2 regions of the Sinobacterium caligoides genome follow, and region 2 is predicted to be linked to the other one. Evidence: predicted binding sites of a transcription regulator. Region 2 holds the regulator's gene; the other holds the start of a gene.
The links. Region 2 encodes LexA, which represses DNA repair genes until DNA is damaged. Its sites were predicted from a motif close to ACTGTNTNTANANACAGT; they were not measured.
Positions count from the first base shown of each region.

Region 1: EDC56_RS16910 (DNA topoisomerase III) is a predicted target of LexA. The motif match lies at 5,570-5,587, and genes of this name have one in related genera.

Region 1 covers NZ_RKHR01000007.1:105,418-113,246, forward strand. Annotated here, with positions in the region: gene EDC56_RS16890 (phosphate-starvation-inducible protein PsiE) at 217-636, shown strand; gene EDC56_RS16895 (MFS transporter) at 638-2,563, opposite strand; gene EDC56_RS16900 (hypothetical protein) at 2,720-3,052, opposite strand; gene EDC56_RS16905 (DUF3820 family protein) at 3,358-3,576, shown strand; gene EDC56_RS16910 (DNA topoisomerase III) at 3,602-5,563, opposite strand; gene artM (arginine ABC transporter permease ArtM) at 5,745-6,437, opposite strand; gene artQ (arginine ABC transporter permease ArtQ) at 6,441-7,118, opposite strand; gene EDC56_RS16925 (transporter substrate-binding domain-containing protein) at 7,129-7,829, opposite strand, start outside.
Region 2 covers NZ_RKHR01000005.1:492,392-500,220, reverse strand. Annotated here, with positions in the region: gene EDC56_RS14525 (hypothetical protein) at 1-7, shown strand, start outside; gene EDC56_RS14520 (DUF1653 domain-containing protein) at 21-248, shown strand; gene topA (type I DNA topoisomerase) at 522-3,182, shown strand; gene EDC56_RS14510 (hypothetical protein) at 3,293-3,769, shown strand; gene EDC56_RS14505 (hypothetical protein) at 3,907-4,191, shown strand; gene EDC56_RS14500 (SulA-like leucine-rich domain-containing protein) at 4,243-4,638, opposite strand; gene lexA (transcriptional repressor LexA) at 4,704-5,312, opposite strand; gene EDC56_RS14490 (DUF6763 family protein) at 5,404-5,712, opposite strand; gene EDC56_RS14485 (mechanosensitive ion channel family protein) at 5,999-6,997, shown strand; gene EDC56_RS14480 (CsiV family protein) at 6,994-7,829, opposite strand, start outside.

The sequences.
Region 1 (7,829 bases), on a different contig from region 2:
AACTAAAACCGCAGGTAGCTAATATTAGCTTACTATCGGCCGCCCACAAGTCACCAGCAGAGACTGCAATGGTTCGGCGATACACATCATCAGCGCCACAACATTGTCAGAACGATCAGTCTGTAGTAAAAGGCTCGCAAACAGTACGGTTCATCCATCATCACAGCTGTGCTAAGGTAGCGCCCCTCTTCCTTAAAGACCGTCGCAGGAGTAGTCATGGACGAAAGCAATCTTCCTCTCAGCATTCGCAAACCCCTCAATAAAGTCATCGGTTGGATAGAGGCGGTGCTGCTGATCAGTATCACTCTCGCCACCATTGCCGCTATCGCAGAAGAGTTCCACCTTATCTATCAGGTTGGCTATGTTGCGCTGAGCGACATCCTATTGCTGTTTATCTATCTCGAAATATTAGCCATGGTGCACCAATACGCCAGCCACGGGAAACTACCGGTACGCTATCCAATCTACATCGCGGTTATCGCCATCGCTCGCTATATTATTCTCGGCATGAAGGAGATGGACAGTACGCAACTCATTATACTCTCCATCGCCATCTTTATTTTGACCGCCTCTACCACCGTGATGCGCATTGGCCACTTCTATTGGCCCTACAACAAAATGAGCGACGAAAAATAAACTAGTTCGCCTCCTCTGAGTCGTGCTTGGACTTGTTGCGGCTTTCGCTCTGTTGCAACATCTCTGCAATACTGTACTGCAGCTCCTGCACACTAAAACCCTCAGCCGCCATCGGCGTCTCCGCGACGATTTCCACTTTCGAGTAAAAACGTCTCGGCAGCTTCGACAACGCCGGGCCGCCACGGTGACTGAAAAAACTCCCCCATAACCCGGCTAGCGCCACTGGCACAACGGGTACTGGTGTCTCGGCGATAATCCTCTCTATCCCCGCCTTAAACTCATTCATTTCCCCCGTCGTCGTCAACTTACCTTCGGGGAAAATACAGAACAAGTCACCAGCCTCAAGCCCTTCCTTAATATCACGCATAGCACGGTCATACACCTCGCTATCGACATGACTGGAGACAATTGGCACCGTCCTTCCCACCTTAAAAATATAATGCAAGACAGGAATATCATAGATGCTTTTAAGCATGATAAAACGTATCGGCCGACGGATCGCCCCCCCCATCAACAACGCATCAACATAGCTGACATGATTCGCCGCGATAATCGCCGCGCCCTGCTTAGGGATATTATCTAACCCCCGGTGCGTCACGCGGTACATCGTATGGGTCAACATCCAAATCAAAAAGCGTACCGTAAACGCTGGCACCGTCGAATAGATGTAGAGACTAACGGCGATATTCACCACCGATAGGAACAGGAAGAACTCTGCAATACTATAATGCAGCTTACTTAAGACAAGAATGGCGAGCAGTGAGCTCACTACCATAAACAGCGAGTTTAAAATATTGTTCGCAGCAATGATTCGCGCTCTCTGTTTCGGCGCGGAGTTTGCCTGGATAAACGCGTAAAGCGGCACGGTATAAAAGCCGCCAAATATGCCCAGCATGGCAATATCGACCAGTATCCTAATGGCATGGTGGCTGGAGAGAAACCCCCCCGCACCAATAAACTCACCGGCCACTGCCAATGGCTGAAAATTATTAATGGCAAAATAAAGGTCGATACCGAACAAACTAAGACCGATCGAACCCAAAGGTACGATACCAATTTCAATCATGCCTTTCGACAACCGTTCACACAGCAGCGACCCAACGCCAACACCAATGGTAAAGGCACACAGCAATAGCGTTACCACATTATTATTACCACCAAGACTGTCCTTGGTTAGCGCTGGCAACTGAGTAAGATAAGCCGCCCCCAACAGCCAAAACCAGGAAATAGCCAATAATGATAAAAATACCGGATGATTCTCGGCCGCCGTCTTTAATAGCTTCGTGGTCTCCGTGAAGGGGTTTAGCTTAACCTTAAGGTCTCTCGATATAGAGGGAGCGCTCGGCATATAAAAGCTCGCCAACAAACCGGCTGCTGCAACAGCGATAAGCACAATAGACAACCACAGCATGGCCTGCGAGTGCCCTGCCAACATACTGCCGCAGATAGTACCCAGCAGAATCGCGACAAAGGTGCCCATTTCTATCTGTGCATTACCCGCTACCAACTCATCCTCGGTGAGCATCTGCGGTAATATTGAGTATTTAATAGGGCCAAAAAAAGCCGACTGAGTCCCCATCAAAAAGAGAATAAATAGCATCAACCAGACTTGGCCGCTATACAAAGCAAAACAGGCTAAAGCCATGATCATTAATTCCGCGGCCTTAACACCCCGGGTTAACGTTGCCTTGTCGTACTTATCCGCAAGCTGACCAGCAAGCGCCGAAAATAAGAAAAAAGGCAGAATAAATAACCCGGCAGCCAAGTTAACTAATAGGCTGCCCTGCTCGGCGTTGCTCGCAGTACCGAACAGTAAAAGTACAATGAGGGCATTTTTAAAGACGTTATCATTAAAGGCGCCAAGAAACTGGGTAACGAATAATGGCAGGAACCGTCTCTCACTTAATAACTTAAACTGATCACTCACTAAACTCTCGCCTTTGTAGGAGATGGCCGGGCCATCGACAGCTCATCGTGCAACGACTGCCTGCACTTTGCAAGTAAGCGCCCAACAACCTTTAATACACTAGACATCAGCGGGGTGTTTTAACAGCATGGTGATCGATTTTTCGGCCTAATACCACTAACCCGCCACGGCACTCGTCCTATGGCGCCGCTCAATATCGATCAAGCAGTTTAACTGACTTATCAACAGTCGGTTGATGGCGGGTGCCTGTACCGGGTTCAAAGAGTATTCTGCGACGGCAGCTAACACTAGGCGAATAAAGCCAAAGCGCTCGACATCTTCATCCTGCAGCGATTGCTCGGAGACACGGTTTAAGACAGCAATCGCCTCACTGTATTCCTCATGCAACTGTGACAATAAGGTACCGCTGTACAGCTCACTGAGCTTCTCCAGGGTGTTATGGACATACAACAGCGAGTAGTTTAACTCTTGCTGAAGGCTCTCGCTCATCAACCTATCTTTTCTACGGCCCGCAGTGTCGTGCATACGTACCTCTCATCTAGTTAGCCTACTCTGTGACAGGAGTCAGATTAGGCAACCACCTTTAAAAAAAATAGTAATATCTTACCGCCTTTAAGCTCTTTCTTACGACGAGCTTCAAACCAGCCAAACAATTATTATCCCCACACGCCTTATAATGCAAGTTTATAAAGAACACGACGATAAGTTAACATGGCCGACCTCGCCTAACTAGGCTGTATCGATAAAAGCCTATCTCGATTACACTGGCCTTTTAGCCTACACCAGCAAGCACTATGATTGAGAAACAACACCTCGTAAAGATTGCCAATAAGACGATGCCTTTCGGAAAGTACCAGGGGCGCACACTGCTCGACCTTCCAGAACCCTACCTGCTGTGGTTCAGTCGCCAGGGTTTTCCACAGGGTGAACTCGGCACACTGCTTGCGTTAACCCTAGAGATCAAAACCGAGGGGGTCGAAGGCGTGCTCGAACCACTGCGCCAAAAAAGATAACAACTATCACTTCGCACGGTAATATCTAGCGACGACCAGCACGTGCTTTTGCAGCAGTGCTGCCCCTGCCACCGCCTGTTGAGCGACGACGCTTTTTCCCCCCTCCTCCCTTCTCTACCGGCAAGCCTTTTAATGCCTCCGGCAGCACCGCTTGAGCCTCGGCAATTAATGGATAGAGTGACTGCTGCAGTGGCTGCATGAAACAGCCATACCGTATCTGCCGCTCACTAATCGCATTTAATGACGCCTCCCACTGTGCCGTCATATCCGCCGTCGTGGCGCTTTCAGGCAAACTCGCGACCAACCCCCTACCTGCCGCTGTAGCGGTGATCGTCTTGGCCGCACGGCGCAGAAATTTACGCCTAAACAACAGTTCGATAATACCGGCTCGCGTCGCCTCGGTACCCAGACCATCGGTGTCCTTCAATATTTTCCTCACCTCTGCGCTGCTGACATGGCGTGCAATGCCGGTCATCGCCGCCAACAGCGTGGCATCGTCATATGGCTTAGGCGGCTCCGTCTGCTTTTCCAGCAGCTTTGCAGTGCGGCAGAGGCAGGATTGGCCGACGACCAGCGGCGGCAAGAAACTATCCTGCTGCTGGCGGCGGTCAGGAAGGACACGCTTAAAGCCCACATCGACGAGCTGCTTGGCCTTTGCCACAAACATACCGCCGGCAATCTCGACCCGGACCGCCGTCTCATTATATTGATAGGGCGGGTAGAACTGCGCCAAGTAGAAGCGACTAATCAGTAAGTAGAGTTGCTGTAACGGCTCCGACAGCGACGCCACGGCCATACGTTTCTCCGTCGGAATGATCGCGTGATGGGCGTCCACCTTGCTATCGTTCCAGGCACGGCTGCGTCGACTGTAGTCGACCGCAGTCAACTCCTGCGCTAACTCGCTTATATTCTCCGCCAGCGACGCACACACTCGCGGCGCCATAGCGTGTTGAGCAACAGGCAGATGACGGCTATCCGAGCGTGGATAAGTAATTAACTGGTAGCGCTCATAGAGCTGCTGGCAGTGCTCCAACACTTGCTGCGCCGTCATCGCAAAGCGTTTACTCGCCTCAATCTGTAGTGCCGATAAGTTAAACGGTAACGGCGCATTGTACTTCTTAAGACGCTTATCAACGGCCTTTACCACCCCTTGCTGACCCTCGATACGCGAGCACACATTCTCCGCTAGCGGCTTACTAATTACCCGCCCCTGCTCATCCTGATAGGGACGGCAGGCCTCGCTCGGCTGCCAGCTGGCACTAAACCTCTTCCCCGCATCCTCGTCAGCTACTCCTATAGGCTCCAGCAACGCTTCCACCTGATAGAAGGGGTGGCTGACGAAATGTTCGATCTCTGCATCACGCTTGACCACCAAGCCGAGTACCGGCGTCTGCACTCGACCTACTGACAACACGCCATCATAGCCCACCTTGCGCCCCTGCAAGGTATAGGCCCTGGTCATGTTGATACCATAGAGCCAATCCGCCCTCGAGCGAGCCAGCGCTGAGGTCGATAACGGGATAAACTCTCGGTTGCTGCGTAACTGAGTCAATGCCTGGCGCACCGCAGGCGGGTTTAGATCACTGATCAACAGCCGCTGCACCGACGCTGCTCGCTCACCTTTAACGCCGAGATAGGCCAGTACCTGGTCGACCAATAACTGCCCCTCCCGATCCGGGTCGCCGGCGTGTACGACACTATCCGCCTCGCGCAGTAATGATTTAATCACCGCCAGCTGCTTTTTCGTCTTTGCCTTCGGCATTAACTGCCAATTTTCCGGCACGATGGGCAGGTGCTCTAGCGACCACTTTTTGAAGGCTGGGTCATAGTGTTGCGGCTCCGCCTGCTCCAACAAATGGCCCACACACCAGGTCACACAATCACCGTCAGCACTATAAATGCAGCCGTCTTGCTTGCGATGCGGCTTGGCGAGCACCGCGGCGATGGCCCGACCAAGGCTGGGTTTTTCTGCAATAAACAATCTCATTTATTCACTGTATATAAATACAGTCAAGTACTCAAGCCTACTCCCTGAGATTATTGCAGCGCGCAGATGACAGCATTCGTCACAACAGCCTATTTAACGTAAAAGGCCGAGCACTAGCTTACCCAGTACTCGGCCTTCTTTATCTTCGTACAACTGCCATCGTACGCTCAATAATTAACGACTAACTCACCGACTGAAAGCGTAACGCGCGTCGCTCCAACAACCTAAAGCCCAGCGTCAACAGCGCGGTGATGACCAGGTAATAGGCGCCGGCAACAGTAAATACCGTTAACGTATCATAGGTCTGCGCATTAATACGCTGCGCATAGCCCATCAAGTCCATAATGGTAATCGTGCTGGCCAGCGAGGTCCCTTTTAGCACCATAATCACCTCGTTCGAGTAAGCGGGCAGGACCTGCCTCAACGCACGCGAGACGACTACTGACAGCGTCTGCCGAGTATTCATTCCCAGCGCCTTACAGGCCAACCAATCCGACGATGGTACGGCCTCTAGCGCGCCCTTGAACAACAGCGCAGAGTAGGCCGCTGTATTCATCGCCAACGCCAATACCGCGCAGAAGAATGGTTGACTGAGATACTCCCAGAGCCAGCTCTCTCGCAGCCAGTCGAACTGCCCTGGCCCCGAATAGATCAGAAAGAACTGCACCAGCAACGGCGTGCCGGTAAAGAACAAAATAAAGCCTCGCACCAACCACTCGAGTAGGAACACTTTTAACTCGAGAATCAGTGTAAAGACCGCAGCCATCGCCGCCCCGGTTAGCAGACTCAACAGCGCCAACTTCAGCGTCGTTAACACGCCAACCGTTAAAGTGTCCAAGTACAGACCGTCAATCACCGCTTGCAACCACTCCATAACTTACGCCTCTGCCTGTCGATCATAGTGTGCGGCACGATGACGCAAGTACTTCATTAGCTGCTGACTGAGCAACGTAATCAGCAAATAGATCATCGCCGACAACGCGTAGTAGGTAAATGGCTCATAACTCGTGGCTGAGGTCAGGCTCGCCTGCTTCATCAGCTCCGTCACCCCGATGAGAGAGACCAGCGCGGTATCCTTTAGCAACACCATCCACTGATTGCCTAGCCCCGGTAGAGCAAAGCGCCAAGCCTGCGGCAAGACGATGCGAAAGAAACTGTACAGCGGCGACATGCCTAGGGCACGACACGCCGCCATCTGCGAGCTTGGCACGGCATTGATCGCCGCCCGCAACGTCTGCGATGCATAACCGGCGAAGAGCAGCGCCAGCGCGGTGACGCCGGACCAAAACGGGCTGACCTCAACGTAGTCGTCGGTCAGCAGAAACAACGCCTGGGTGCTGCCATAATAAACAAACATCACCACTAAGATCTCAGGAACCCCACGCACCACCGTTACGGCAATGCTGACCGGCACACTTAACCAACGATGCTTACTCATTTCGCCCGCACAAAACAACAGCGCGAAAACGAAGCCGAACAGTAACGCCGTTAACGCCAAACCGAGCGTCATCATCGCTGCAGTCGCGAAAGCATTCATGATGGGGAGTTCAAACATTAATAGAGCCTTAGTTCGCTAGGTGCTTATCGTAGATTTTCTGATAAGTGCCATCGGCCTTTATCTTCGCCAAGGCTTTGTTAATCACCTCAAGTAACTCGGCATTGCCCTTGCGTACAGCAATGGCGAGGCCCGAACCGAAGTACTTGCTATCGGTCACAGGCTCACCAACGACCTCAAAGCTGCCTTTACCGCGCTTTTCCAGCCACTCATGGGCAACCACCGCGTCTGAGAACACCGCATCGACACGCTTATTGCCTAAGTCCAGATAAGCCTGGGGATAGCCTTTATAAGGCACAATAGTAATCTTCTCGGCCTTCATACGATCGTCTAAGTAGTTCAGATGGGTCGTGCCATTCTGCACTGCTACACGCTTTCCGTGCAGGTCGTGGATGCTTTTTAAATCACCGCTGCGAGCAACATAGACGGCCGAGTTTGCCACATACACATTACTAAAATCGACGGCCTTGCTACGCTCTTCGGTGACATCCATGGCGGCAATGACAGCGTCGAACTTATGGTAGCGCAGACCGGGGATTAAGCTGTCAAAATCATTACTCTTGAACTCACACTTAACTTCAGCCGCCGCACACACGGCACGCGCTAGATCCATATCAAAGCCCTGGTAGTTACCCGCCTCATCGAGATACTCGAACGGTGGGTAAGTCGGCTCGGTGGCAAACGTAATCTTGTCGAGGGCAAACAGTGGTA
Region 2 (7,829 bases):
GCGTTAATTAAGAGGTCGATATGGTTAAGACAGGTCTATATAAGCACTACAAAGGTGCCTTTTACCAGGTTGAGGGAGTGGCGAAGCACTCTGAAACAGAGGAGGCGCTTGTTGTTTATCGGCCGACGTATGGTGATCAAGGCTTGTGGGTGAGACCGTTGTCGATGTTTGTTGAGACGGTTCAGGTGGCGGGCGAGTGGCAGCCACGTTTTGCTTATGTGGGAGATGAAGAGAAAACCACGGTGTAACAATAGTGGCGCTAATCAACAGTAGCTAATCAACTATATGCCACCAGTGTTGCCATTAATTTTCACTGCCGATAATGCTTCACTAATAGCCTAAATTAGTCCCCTTAACTGTGGCATATCATATGGTTAATTGCTTGCGGAGGGGGAGGGTAGTGATATACGAATTTGTCGAAAGTTGTGTTCAGTGCTTGACCTAGGTACTACTGTACTATTATAACTTCCGCAATTGCATACATTTACCATATTACTACTCATAGAGATTGTAGGGAGCTAATGGCCAAATCTTTAGTTATTGTCGAGTCGCCAGCGAAAGCTAAGACTATTAATAAATATCTTGGTAATCAATACGTTGTTAAATCCAGCGTAGGGCATATACGAGACTTACCAACCAGTGGTAGCAAAAAGTCTGCTGTCGATCCAAGCGCTCGCGCTAAAGAGGCAGCTAAAACTCGCAAAATGCCAGCGGACAAGAAGGCAGCCTACAAGAAACAAAAAGCTAAAGACCAGCTTATACGTCGAATGGGTATAGACCCTGAGAAAAACTGGGAGGCACACTACGAGACCCTACCTGGCAAAGAGAAAGTGGTCAGTGAGCTGAAGCGCCTTGCGGAGAACGCTGAAACCATCTATCTCGCAACGGATTTGGACCGTGAGGGTGAGGCAATTGCCTGGCACTTGCGGGAAACAATTGGTGGAGAAGATAGTAAGTACCGCCGTGTAGTATTTAACGAAATTACCAAGACGGCGATTACGGAAGCTTTTGACACTCCGTCTGAGCTCGACATGAGTCGCGTTAACGCACAGCAAGCGAGACGTTTTCTCGACCGTGTTGTGGGTTATATGGTTTCGCCATTACTGTGGGCTAAGGTCGCACGAGGCTTGTCCGCAGGCCGGGTTCAATCTGTTGCAACAAGGTTAGTGGTTGAGCGTGAGAAAGAGATTCGAGCCTTTGTGCCTGAAGAGTACTGGGATGTCTCGGCTGACCTGGTAACAGCAGCACAACAAAACCTTAATTTAGAGGTTAAGCGACATAACGGCGAGGCCTTTAAGCCGGTCAATGAAGCGATGACGATGGCCGCCGTGGCTGAATTAAAGGCGGCGACTTATATTGTCGCGAGTCGTGATGATAAGCCAACCAAGACCAAGCCAACAGCCCCCTATATTACATCGACTTTGCAGCAGGCTGCGAGTACTCGACTTGGCTTTGGTGTTAAGAAGACGATGATGATGGCGCAGCGTCTTTATGAGGCGGGTTATATTACTTATATGCGTACTGACTCGACTAATTTGAGTGCAGAGGCTGTGGCGAACTGCCGTGACTACATACAAAGCAGCTATGGCGACAAGTACTTGCCTGAGGGCGCCATCTCCTATAGCAGTAAAGAAGGTGCCCAGGAGGCACACGAGGCGATTAGACCCTCTGATGTTAGCTGCCAAACATCGCACCTGAAAAATATGGAGCGCGACGCAGAGCGATTATACGAGCTCATTTGGCGTCAATTTGTTGCCTGTCAGATGGTGCCAGCAGAATTCACCTCATCTTCTATCGTGGTCAAAGCTGCGGATTATGAGCTCCGTTGTAAGGGGCGCGTTATTCGTTTTGACGGTTTTATGAGAGTGCAGCCAGCACAGGCGAAGAAGGCAGAAGACGTTATCTTGCCTGATGTAAAACAGGGAGAAGAGCTCCAGCTCAACCGTATTGATCCCAAGCAGCACTTCACCAAGCCAACAGCGCGTTTTACCGAGGCGAGCCTTGTTAAGGAGCTGGAAAAACGTGGTATTGGTCGCCCGTCAACCTATGCGGCTATTATCTCTACGATTCAAGATCGCGGTTATGTGCGAGTAGAAAATCGCCGGTTCTTTGCAGAGAAGATGGGTGATATTGTCAGTGATCGTTTAGAAGAAAGCTTCCGCGATCTGATGGATTACAGTTTTACAGCGAGAATGGAAGAGTCTCTGGATGCTGTTGCAGAGGGTAGCCAAGATTGGAAAGACTTGTTAGATCAGTTCTACAAAGAATTCTTGGTGCAGTTGCAGCAGGCTGAGGCGGAAGAGGGTGGGATGCGCGCAAATCTCCCCACGCCGACAAATATAAAATGTCCCGATTGTGGTCGTGACATGCAGATACGTACTGCCAGTACAGGGGTCTTTTTAGGTTGTTCTGGTTATGCGTTGCCGCCAAAAGAGCGCTGTAAGTGTACGATCAACCTGGTTTCTGGTGATGAGGCGGTAAGTACCGAAGTTGATGAAGAGGTTGAGTCGCGTTTGCTGCGCAATAAGCGTCGCTGCAGCATTTGTAACACGGCAATGGAGTCCTACCTCATTGATGAAGAGCGTAAGCTACATGTTTGTGGCAGTAACCCTGATTGCTCTGGTTATGAAATTGAGGCTGGTAGTTTCAAGATAAAAGGCTACGAAGGACCAGTTCTAGAGTGTGATAAGTGTGGCTCAGAAATGCAGCTTAAATCGGGGCGTTTTGGTAAGTACTTCGGCTGTACGAATGATGGCTGTAAGAATACACGCAAGCTACTGCGCAGTGGCGAAGCAGCGCCGCCAAAGATGGATCCTGTGCCTATGCCAGAGCTAACTTGCTTGAAAGTCGACGATACGTATATCTTGCGCGACGGTGCTGCAGGTCTGTTCCTGGCGGCGAGTAAGTTCCCTAAAAACCGTGAGACTCGTGCGCCATTAGTAACGGAGCTGCTGCCGCATAAGAGTGAAATCGACCCTAAGTACGCTTTCTTGATGTCTGCACCGGTAGCTGATCCAGACGGTAATCCAGCGATTGTTCGTTATAGTCGTAAAACCAAGGAGCAATATGTGATGAGCGAAGTTGAGGCGAAAGCCAGCGGCTGGACTGCTTATTATGTCGGTGGAAAGTGGGTTGAGGAGCAAAAGAAGAAGCGTGTTACGAAAAAGAAGGCTGATAAGTAATGCTTACTCGTTAAGCAAGTGCGCGTCCTAATGAAAAAGCCTGCTTTACTGCAGGCTTTTTTTCGAGTTTTTATCGTGTGAATGATGGCCGAATGAGTGTGAGGTGAGTGATGTTGAGAGATGTACAGCGCAGAGGCGCGCAGTTGCTGGGGTATGCTGATCAACAGTTATCAATGTTGGCACAGGCGGATGAGCAGCAGCATTTTGGTTTTTTAGAGGCTGCGACCCATCACTTGTATCAGGCGTGTCGATGCTACTTAGCTGAAGTGGCGATTGCTTACGGTGTCTCTTATGGCGAGTTGTCTGGAGATGGTGCTGTCGAGGAGCTGCTTGCCGTATTTTCAGCAAAGGGCTTGAATAGTGGCGAATTAAACGAGCTACATAGTGCAGATTGGTGGCAGTTGTTGAGGCGCTTACAGTCGAACTCACTGAGGTTGGAGGAGAGGGTTCGCGTTCGACAAAACCCAGCGGTCATTGCGGTGCAGGTGAGTGATGATGCGGGGCTGACGCGATCGAATATCGTTTCAATAAGAAATGAAATGATGTTGTTAATACAGCGACAAAGGAGTGATGCACAGGAATCTTAACCTTGTTTTAGCTCATGTATGCCTTAAAACAGGGGGAGAGCGTGAAATAAATGGTAACTATTGCAGTTGCGCCCTTGTTTCGTGGAATAAGGCGGTGTTATAACTAACAGACCGATTAATTAGAAGAAAAGGTGAGCATGGTGTCATCCTTATTGGAAATTGTTGAGCTTGCCAATGGTGAGATCGTCCTTAGAAGTGCCGATGGCGACAATCGCCCATTAATTAATATTCGTTTTGGCAGTGCCTCGGACCTGGTTTCTTCGGCAGATCGCCTCGAGGTGGCAAAAGCCATGATTCAGGCGGGTATGGCAACTTTTGCTGAAATCGTTGAGAATCAAGAGGAGCAGGCAGATATGCTCACGGCAGATGAGTGCTTTGAAAGCACCGAGACTGAGATGATCTGCGATATGGTTTTACATTAATCAATTACTAAAAGGCATTCATTATCCCTCTTTTTCGGGCTACTGGCCGTCTTAAAGTACGAGTAGGCAGTGGCTATTACCATTATTGGCGGCATAGCAGAGCTGTCTACGGTCTAGCGCACTGTCGTCCTCAATGTTGGCGATCACGGTATTACTTCGGCCATTATTGAGGCAGCGTAGTAAGAGTGCATTGGTTTCTGCTTGTGACTTAGTATTAATAATCAGTATGGGGCGCTGATCGAGGCCAAACTCTTTTAGTTTGCTTCTGTTAAGTGGTGGTGGGTTTATCCAGGTGACCCAGCGACTATCATCGCTACTGCTTAGGTGACTGATGATAGGGAGTAGTAACAGCTCTTGGCAGTGCTTACCTTTGATCGCCAGTTCGGTAATACACTCTGTATAGCCGGCTTGTGTCTCTTGGTTTTCTAGGGCTGCAAATAGGGGCATGTTATCGTCCTTTGCTGGTGGCTTGGTGCAGTCGCAGTGATCCAGTAGCGTGCACCAATCGAATATTAATGACGGCGAATGACGCCTACGCTGATACCTTCAATGGTTACTTCTTGATCTGCTAAATCGACAATGATGGGTTCGAACTCCTCATTCTCAGGAAGAAGCATAAGTTGACGTTTATTTTTTCCGTACTTTAAACGCTTTACTGTGACCTCGTCATCGATGCGAGCGACAACAACTTGCCCCTCTCTGACGTCGCTGGTGCTATGTACTGCCAGTAAGTCACCATCCATAATGCCGATGTTTTTCATGCTTTCGCCTCTGACACGCAATAGGTAGTCAGCAGTGGGGGAGAAAAACTGTTCGGGCATTTTTACATGATCATCAATATTTTGTTCTGCCAAGATTGGGTTGCCTGCAGCGACCTGACCGATAATGGGTAACCCAAGGTCTTCCTCCTGTGCGGTGATGCGAATTCCTCTAGAGGTGCCAGGAATGATCTCTATAGCCCCTTTTTTGGCGAGAGCACGAAGGTGTTCTTCTGCTGCGTTAGCGGATTTAAAGCCAAGCTCTTTGGCGATATCGGCACGTGTCGGTGGCAAGCCGCTATCTCGGATATGTCGCTTGATGAGTGAGAGGACTTCTGCCTGTCTTGCTGTTAGTTTAATCATGGCGCCTATCTGTTTGTTTATACAGTTGCTGTAACTATATACAGTATATTCTTGAGGCGCAACAAGACTGACTAATTTGTTCGTTATTTATTCATAGGTCATTGAATAGATTTTCATAAGTGATCGATTGAAGAGGGTCCTCACCTAGGTTCATCGTAGTCGTTGAGTCCTCGGCATACCCTTGCTCCTTTTCAACTTCGTAAGGGGCGGTCCAGTCTTCTGGCGCGGCGATTTGCTGTAGGTTGTCTTGTAGCCAGCTATCTATATCGTACTCACCGATTTCGCCGTCTATGTATTGGATTTCGATGCTAGAGCTGATGTCGTCTAAGGCAACGACCTCAAAGATAGCGCCTTCTTCTGCCTTATACCATTGACCGATTTTTGCGATTTGCGTTGCCATTTCAATTCTCCCAACAAATGCAATGTTGCAAAGTTTGTGTTGTGGAGGCTATGTTATGAGCTTGTTATTTTAAGCCGTCAAGTGATGTCGTGTAGAATTACGCGATACAGCACTGAAGTTGGAGGCTAATAAAGCTATTATTGTTTTCGTATAGTCTTATTAAATCAAGGGGTAGAAGGTGGAGGGTAATATTTTTCAGCGTATAGAGATGTGGCTTCCTGAGTGGCTAAAGGGGCCAATATTATTATTGCTTGGTGCGTTTGTTTTCGCGTTTGTAGTGAGCTGGATGGCTCGTATACTAATTCGACGTTTGCAGGCACAGCTACTTAAAAACAATCGGCAGTGGGATGACTTGTTGTTGTCGGCGATGCGGGGGCCTACTTCAGCGTTTATTTGGTTGTTTGTGGGAAGTTGGACGGCTCAGAGGTTATTGCCAGCAGTGAATGATGAAGAGCTGCAGCCTTTGATCATGTTTAAAGATATTGCCTTCATCTGCATATTGGCGTGGCTGTTAGTGCGCTTTGTACGGCTGGCGGAAACGCTGTTTGAGTCTCGTGGTGGGCTAATCAACCTCGATGCAGCGGCGATTCACACCATTGGTAAGTTGTTGAGAATAATAATTGTGCTGATTGTAGTGCTGATTTGTATCCAGCGACTTGGCTATAGTATCTCGGGAATCTTGGCTGTGGGTAGTATCGGCGGTATCGCGATTAGTTTTGCGGCTAAGGATTTGCTGGCTAACTTCTTCGGGGGGTTGATGGTGTATTTGGATCGCCCCTTTGCTATTGGTGATTGGGTTCGTTCGCCGGATACTGAAATGGAGGGGACGGTAGAGCATATTGGTTGGCGTACGACACGAATTCGCACTTTTGATCAGCGCCCGCTCTATGTGCCTAACTCGGTCTTTGCCAATGTTGCTGTTGAAAACCCCTCGCGTATGCTGAATCGGCGTATCTATGAGACGGTGGGGGTTCGCTATAATGATATTAAGGCGCTTGAGTTTATTGTACGTGATGTCAGGCAGATGCTAGAGAATCATCCGGATATTGACATGCGTAAGACGCTGATTGTTAACTTCAATAGCTTCGGTGCCTCGTCACTCGACTTCTTCGTTTATACCTTTACCAAGACCACGAACTGGGTTTTGTTTCACGAGATTAAGCAGGATGTATTGCTTAAGATTGCGGCCATTATCGAGCAACACGGTGCTGATATTGCCTACCCAACTACAACGTTGAAGCTTGAGGATATAGTGACGGCGGCCTCCGAAGAGGCCGAGAGCTAGCTGTTTTCTGCGGCATTGTTTTCTGATGGGGTGTGTCTGGTAATCTTGATCAGCATGCCCATCATCGGATGGTCAATATAGTGCAGCTCATTACTGCGCATTTTGATGTTGTCGTCGAGGTGGATTGTGCTGCTGAGGGCGTCATCAATAGGTGCGGGCAGAAGAGGGTGGTTTACGATGAACTCATCGCCAGGCTGTTGAGGGTAAAGCGCGCTGAACTGCTGGGTATTATCTGCTAGGGAGGCGGTCGATGTCTCGTCGAACTCGCTAAGCCATACATCTGCGCTGACATCGAGAAAACGATTAAGTTGAATATTTAGTGCGCCTTCGATGCTGCTATCTTTACCGTGCTTCATGCCCTGTTGAAAGACCACAGCCGGAGATGTTTCGCCATCGATAAAGGGCATTATCCACGCCTCATGAAAGACCACGTCGTATTGCCCTTTTCGCTTTAGAGCTAAGCCCTCGGCGGCGAGTGAGTGTTTGGCTTTGCTGAGGTATGGATAGCTTTTTGTTGTCGAGTCTTTTTGGTTGAGCGCGGCTGCTGTGTTGATTGCCACGCTGTGTGCAGGGCTCGTGGTTGAGTCGGCGGGCGATTGGCTGCTTACTATTTTATGGGGGGGCGTGGGCGCGTTGAGTAGGATGCTGTTGGCCGGTGGGTTGAAGTCAATGTGTTGTGGCCACTGCTCTTGTGCCTCTTCAGGCACTGTCGCGTTATTCTTAAACAGGATGACCTCTACTTGGTACCAGCGTGTATTGTTGTTTTTGACCGCGATGCTGGATTCGTCGGCTTCTTGGCCGTAACTCAGGTTGCAGGCAATAAGCGTGAGTG